DNA from 3 places in the Nocardioides plantarum genome. Region 1 is predicted to be linked to each of the others. Evidence: predicted binding sites of a transcription regulator. Region 1 holds the regulator's gene; each other region holds the start of a gene.

What was found. The regulator LexA, encoded in region 1, represses DNA repair genes until DNA is damaged. The targets are predictions, from matches to a motif close to TCGAACANNTGTTCGA.
Region 2: a site for LexA is predicted at 854-869, ahead of FJQ56_RS10915 (HNH endonuclease signature motif containing protein). Genes of this name have one in related genera too.
Region 3: a site for LexA is predicted at 836-851, ahead of FJQ56_RS17205 (HNH endonuclease signature motif containing protein). Genes of this name have one in related genera too.

What each region holds. Positions count from the first base shown of each region.
Region 1 covers NZ_VDMS01000001.1:1,028,103-1,030,365, forward strand. Annotated here, with positions in the region: gene FJQ56_RS04785 (SDR family oxidoreductase) at 1-333, opposite strand, end outside; gene lexA (transcriptional repressor LexA) at 415-1,182, shown strand; gene FJQ56_RS04795 (alkaline phosphatase D family protein) at 1,277-2,263, shown strand, end outside.
Region 2 covers NZ_VDMS01000001.1:2,324,476-2,326,738, forward strand. Annotated here, with positions in the region: gene FJQ56_RS10915 (HNH endonuclease signature motif containing protein) at 1-840, opposite strand, end outside; gene FJQ56_RS22430 (DUF1232 domain-containing protein) at 1,276-1,587, shown strand; gene FJQ56_RS10925 (helix-turn-helix transcriptional regulator) at 1,615-2,263, opposite strand, start outside.
Region 3 covers NZ_VDMS01000004.1:197,248-199,510, forward strand. Annotated here, with positions in the region: gene FJQ56_RS17205 (HNH endonuclease signature motif containing protein) at 1-805, opposite strand, end outside; gene FJQ56_RS17210 (SanA/YdcF family protein) at 988-1,641, shown strand; gene FJQ56_RS17215 (hypothetical protein) at 1,694-2,263, opposite strand, start outside.

The sequences.
Region 1 (2,263 bases):
CAGCGCCGCCAGGTCGCCGTCGAAGCCGACGCCGGCGTTGTTCACCCACACGCCCAGGGGCGCCAACCCCGTCGCGACCGAGGCGACCGCCCGGTGCGAGGCCGGGTCGCGCACGTCCTGGGCCACCCCGGTCGCGCCGATCCGGGTGGCCGTCGCGGCGACCGCCTCGGCATCGACGTCGGTGATCACGACCCGGTGCCCGGCGGCGACCAGGCGCACGGCGATCGCGCGGCCGATGCCGCGGGCCGCGCCGGTGACGACGGCGGACGTGGGAGCGGACGTGGGAGCGGACCCAGGCGGGGGCGAGGACGTCGGTGAGGGGGCGGAGGCCATGACCCATGGTCGCAGCCGTGCGCGCGACACGCCGTTCGAACACCTGTTTGAAATCGTCGGCGCCCGGTGGGACCCTGAGCCATGCCCGACAAGCAGCCCGACAAGCGGTCCACGAAACAGTCCACCAAGCAGTCGTCCAAGACCAGCAAGGTCTCCGAGCTCCCCGACGGCCCGGCCGACGCCACCGGCCTGACCCCGCGCCAGCAGCGCGTGCTGGCCCACATCAAGGACAGCCTCGAGCTGCGCGGCTACCCGCCGAGCATGCGCGAGATCGGCGAGGCGGTGGGCCTGACCAGCACCTCGAGCGTCGCCCACCAGCTGCGGGTGCTCGAGCAGAAGGGCTACCTCAAGCGCGATCCCAACCGACCGCGGGCCCTCGAGGTGTTCCTCCCCGACGTCATGGCGGCCCGCCGCTCGCTCGGCCAGGCCGAGGAGACGTCGTACGACGAGACCGGCATCGGCGATGTCGCCGTCGCGGCGATCCAGGTCCCGCTGCTCGGCCGGATCGCGGCCGGCGGCCCGATCCTGGCCGAGCAGACCTACGACGACGTCTTCCCGCTGCCGCAGCAGCTGGTCGGCGACGGCCAGCTCTTCATGCTCGAGGTGTCGGGCGAGTCGATGGTCGACGCCGCGATCTGCGACGGCGACTACGTCGTCATCCGCCAGGAGCAGACCGCCAGCAACGGTGAGATCGTCGCGGCGATGATCGACGGCGAGGCCACCGTCAAGACCCTGCAGCGCAAGGACGGCAAGGTCTGGCTGCTCCCCCACAACGAGGCGTTCGACCCGATCGACGGCACCGACGCCACGATCCTCGGCGTCGTCACGGCCGTGCTGCGCAAGCTCTGACCCACGATCGGGCCCGGCATACGCCGGGTGAACGCTCGACGACCGTTGTCACGACCCCCGTCACTCCACGTGCCGGGGGTCGTTGACTGTTTCCGTGACGACACCCACCGGCGTACGGCGACGTACCGTGCTCGCGACCGGCTCGACCGGCGCCGCCCTGACCACGCTCGCCGGCCCCGGCTCGGCGACCGCCGCGACAGCGCCCCGGTCACCGGCCGCTCGCGCCGCGCTCCACCACTTCCGCCACGGCGTCGCCTCGGGTGACCCGCTCCCCACCAAGGTGCTGCTCTGGACCCGGGTGACCCCCGACGCCGTCAGCAAGCCGGGCTCCGGCAAGGGCCCGCAGGTCACGGTGACCTGGGAGGTCTCGACCCGCAAGGACTTCCGCCGCATCGTCAAGCGCGGCACCTTCGTGACCGGTCCCAGCCGTGACCACACCGTCAAGCTCGACGTCGCCGGGCTCACCCCGGCCACCTGGTACTACTACCGCTTCGGATTCAAGGGCACCCACAGCCGCGTCGGGCGCACCCGCACCGCCCCGGCACCCGGGTCGACCCCGAGCCACCTGCGCCTGGGCATCGTCTCCTGCGCCAACTGGCAGGCCGGGTGGTTCGCGGCCTACCGCGGCCTCGCGGCGCGCAACGACCTGCACGCCGTGGTCCACCTCGGCGACTACGTCTACGAGTACGGCGCGGGCGGCTACGGCTACGGCCGGGACGACGTCGACATCCGCACCCACGACCCGAAGCACGAGATGGTCTCGCTCGAGGACTACCGGCGCCGCCACGCGCAGTACAAGACCGACACCGACCTGCAGGACGCGCACGCCAAGTTCCCCTGGATCATCACCTGGGACGACCACGAGGTCGCCAACGACCAGTACGCCACGGGGGCCGAGAACCACCAGGCCACCGAGGGCGACTACCTGCGGCGGCGGGCCCGCGCCCACCGCGCCTACGACGAGTGGATGCCGGTGCGGATGAACAGCACCACCAAGCTCGCCGACGGCGATCGGCTGTACCGGCGCCTCACCTTCGGGAAGCTGGCCGAGATCAGCATGCTCGACCTGCGGACCTACCGT
Region 2 (2,263 bases), 1.3 Mb from region 1:
CGGTGCGGGCGCCTCGGCACCGTTGAGCAGGGCGAGGGCTTGGGCGGGGTCGGCCAGGACCCCCAACGCGCGGGCGCGGCGTACGTCGAGGCCGGTGTCGTCGCCGGCGGCCTTGAGGGCTGCAGCGACGTGGGTGAGGGTCTGGTGGAGGTCGTGGAGGTCTTTCCAGTCCCCGCGGGCGAACAGCTCGGCGGTGCCGTCGGGTTGGGCGTCACCGTGGAAGCGGACCTCGTGGGACTCGGTGGCGCAGGCTTGGTCGGCCTCGCGGGCCTCGGCGTGCAGCAGGGTCATGGCTCGTTCCACGACCTGGTCCAGGGTGACGGTGCCGATGGTGCCGACCACGGGGGCGATCTGGTCATCGACGTAGGCCACCACATCGGCCGGGGCGGCCAGCACAGCCTCAGCGACCCGACGCGCCCGCCACGCGGGGACCTCACCACCGGTCACACGCGCCCAGGTCCGGGGCAGGCGGTGGTGCAGGATCAACGCGTCACGGATCAGGCGTTTGCCGGCGGCGGTGGACATCTTGTTGGCCGCAGCGAACGCCGCGGGGGCATCCCAGGCCACCGGGGGGATGCCGCACCACTCGACCAGCTCCTCAGCCGCGGGGTCGGTGGGGTCCAGGGCCAGGGCGGTGCCGTCGACCTCGCTGTAGGCCACGCCAGTGGCCGTGGTGATCTGCCACCCCTCACCACCCTCGAGGACGGGGTGGGCGTGAGCCCACTCCACGGCTAGCTCCATGATCCGGGCTTCGGCGGCCTCGGCCGCAGCGCGGGCACGGCGGACCTCGTCGAGCAGCAGCGCCGGGGTCACGGCGGTGTCGGCGAGGGCGGCGGGCATGCCCCAAGAATACTAGAACATATGTTCGAACAAAAGGGTCTGCGGGATGCTGTGGACAGCCGTGATGAGGCCGGTGTGACTCGACCCAAGCCGAGGAGGCGGCCACGTTCGGCGTGGCGGCGGTCGGGCAACGCATCGGCGTTGAACCCCTCGCGCGGCGGACCTGATCCACCTCGTCGAGCACGTGTCGCGACTCGGGATCGAGCCGATCGCCGCCACGCCCTACAAGCCGACCACGCGGGCCAGGTCCTCACGGAACACCCCCGACCAATCCCCCGGGAGTCACCTACCTCGGCAACGACAGACCCCCCTGGACCTCGACCCCAGAACCCCGAACCATCACCAAAGTCCTGACGGAGCACGTGTCAACGATGTCTTGAGGCAGGACGGTCACCGATGTCTCGAGACATCGCACGGACGTGCCAGGCTGGCGGGATGGACGTCAGCGACCTGGTCACGATCGTGCTCGTGGTGCTCGGCGGGCTGTTCCTGCTGGGGGTCGCGGTCATCGTGTTCGTGATGGTGAGGTACCGCGTGCCCCCGCGGGGACTGGTGGCGATGGTCGGCGCGCTCGTCTACCTCGCGAGCCCGGTCGACGTACTGCCTGAGATCGTGCTCGGGCCGCTGGGTCTGGTGGACGACGCCGGGGTCGTGGCGGTCGTCGGGATCTGGGTCTACAAGCTGGTCCAGGCCCGCAAGATCCTGCGCGACGCGGGCGTCGGACGGCGTCCGGGACCGACGGCCTGAGGCCCGGCCCTCGCTGCCCGGGCCGTCCTAGACCGACGCGAGCAGCGCCACGAGCCCGCGGCGCGAGCAGAGCCCGAGCTTGCGGTAGACCCGCGACAGGTTGCCCTCGACAGCCTTGACCGTCACGCCCAGCTGCTCGGCGATCTGCCGGTTGCCCAGGCCCTCGACGGCGAGCAGCGCGACGCGGCGCTCGGCGGCAGTGAGCACGGCCAGCGCCTCGGCCCCGGCCCGGTCGGGGACCTCGCCCATCCGGTCGAGCAACCGCCGCACGCGGCTCTGCAGGGGCCACAGGTCCTCGCTCGCGGCGTACGCCTCGGCGGAGCGGAGCAGGGCGACCGCCGCGTCGCGGTCACCGTCGAGGAGCCGCAGGCCGGCCAGGTCGGTCTCGAGCTGGGCCCGCAGGCGGGTCGCCTCGACGTCGGCGAGCAGGGCCAGCGCCTCGCACAGCCGCGGCGCGCGCTCGCTGCTCCCGGTGGTCGTCGCGTCGGTGGTGGGGTCGGTGGTGGCGAGCACGCGCAGCGCCAGCGCCACGTCGTACGGCGTGCCCGCGGCCCGGGCGAGGTCGTGCTGGGCGTGCGCCAGGGCGAGGGCCTCGGCGCGCTCGCCCTGGCGCACCAGGGCGAGGGCCGCGCCGGCGCGCCAGGGGAGCAGCAGGTCGTGGGCGGCGCGGGCGCCG
Region 3 (2,263 bases), on a different contig from region 1:
CCGGGAAGCGGGCGACGTAGTCGCAGAGGGCCTTGCCGAGCTTCTCCGGCGTGGGGGTCTCCCAGTCGTAGGACCCGGCCCCCTGCTCGGCTCGCACGTGCTTCGGAGCGGCCAGTGCCGCGAGGGCCTTGCGAAGCATCTCGCCGTAGAGGGTCGGGATGACGAAGGTGCCGTGGGTCAGGCCCTCGCCGTCGTCGTACATCCGTAGTCGGGTCCTCTTCCTCGCCCGGGCCTCGGCCCTCGCGAGGGCTTCGGCCTCGCGGGCGTCGGCACAGTCGGGGTCGAGGCGGGCGTAGATCTCGTGACCCATGCGGCCCAGGGCGTCGGCGTCGTGGTCTGCCGCCTCGCCCAGCAGGAACGCCTCGGCGCGCTGCTTGTCGTGGTCGGTGACGTCGTCGTCGAGCAACGCGATCTTGTCGGCGATTGCCTGGGCCTGCTCGGCGTGGATCGCACCGCGCGCGGTGGCGGCACGGGTGGGCTCCCATGCAGCCAGAGACGAGGCAAGCGCAGCCTTGCGTGCGGCCAGCCGGCCAGTGACGTTGGTGAGCTGACGCAGCCATTGAGTGACCCCGCGACACCCTGCAATGCCCGGTCTGTCCAGCGACACGGCCTGGCCGATCGCCCGGGCCTCGACCTCGGCCACCCCGGCGGCGACGCGCGCGGCCAGGAGCACGACCCGGTCGGTGGTGGCCTCGTCCATCGACCACGCAGGCACGTCGGCCAGACCCTCGAGGTCGTCGAGCGCCGAGCACAGGAACGACTCGATCGGGTGGCCCGATCGAGTGGGGTCCTGGTGCTTGGTCATGGGTCTACCCAAGCACTCGCCACCGACAGTTCGAACGGACTTTCCCGCTCAACCACAGGGGTTGTGGACAACATCAGCAACGACTGACCTGTGGACGACTCACGGTCATCCCACCCACCTCGAACCCGACCCGCTCGCGTGGCGGCGCCGGCGTCACCCGGGCGCGCCCTAGGCTCCGGGGCATGAACCGATGGGCCCGCCGGGCACGCACCGCTGCGGTCGTCGTCGTCGCCCTCGGTGCCGGCACCGTCGCCACGGCCAACGCCGTCGTGCTCACCCGCACCGACGACCGCGTCAAGACCGACCCCGCCGACCTCGCCCACGCGCAGGTGGCGATCGTGCCCGGGTCGCTGGTGCGCCCCGACGGGACGCTGGGCGCCGTGGTGTCCGAGCGCGTCGACGCGGCCGTCGCGCTCTACGACGCCGGCATCGTCGACAAGCTGCTGCTCTCGGGTGACAACGGCACCGAGCAGTACGACGAGCCCGACACGATGCGGGACGCGGTCCTGGCCGCCGGGGTGCCGCCCCAGGACGTCTTCACCGACTACGCCGGCTTCAACACCTGGCACACGATGCGCCGCGCGCACGACGTGTTCGAGGTGAGCAGCGCCGTCGTGGTGACCCAGGACTTCCACGTCGCGCGGGCCGTCGACCTCGGCCGCGCCGCGGGACTCGACGTCCAGGGCTTCGTCGCCGGCGACGCCGGGTCGGGGGTCCGCGAGGTGCTCGCCCGGGTCCGCGGCTTCGGCGAGGCGACGCTCCACCCGGACGTCACCGGCGGACCCGTCATCCCGATCACCGGCGACGGCCGGGCGTCCTGGGCCGAGCGGCCCTGACCCGGCCGACCCGGTCCGACCCGGGACCCCACCGGGTCCCGGGTCGTCGAGGTCAGAAGCCGGCCGTCTCGTTCTGATCGCGGGTCAGGTCGGCGAGCGCGGCCATGTCGGCGCGTACCTCCTCGTCGGAGGCGGCGAAGTCGTCGGCGATGATCACCAGCGCGTCCGCGGCCTGGTTGACGCTCAACGCGGTCTCGCTGGCCGCCGCGCTGATCGCGGCGTTGAGGGCGTTCCACTCCGAGAACCCACCGGTGCGACCGAGACCGATCTCACCCGGGCGGTCCCACGGACCGGAGTCGACGCCGGTCATCGTGTCGCCGGCCGACTTGATCTCGGCGGAGATGTTGCGCATGTAGTCGTTGGCGACCGACTTGATCGTGGTGTACTCGGCCAGGATCTCTCCCGCCGGGTAGAGGCTGCTGCGATCGGTCACGTCGACCAGGCCGGGCGTCGCGAGCCGGTTCTGGTCCTGGGCGACGGCCTGCGCCGCAACGTCGGCGGCGTCGGCGATCCACTGCTCCTCCTTGCGGATGTCGCTGCTGAGCTTTTCCAGCGCCCCGCGGATGTTGTCGATCACCCCGAACGGGGTGTCCGCGCCCAGCGGCACCGGGGTCTCGTCCTC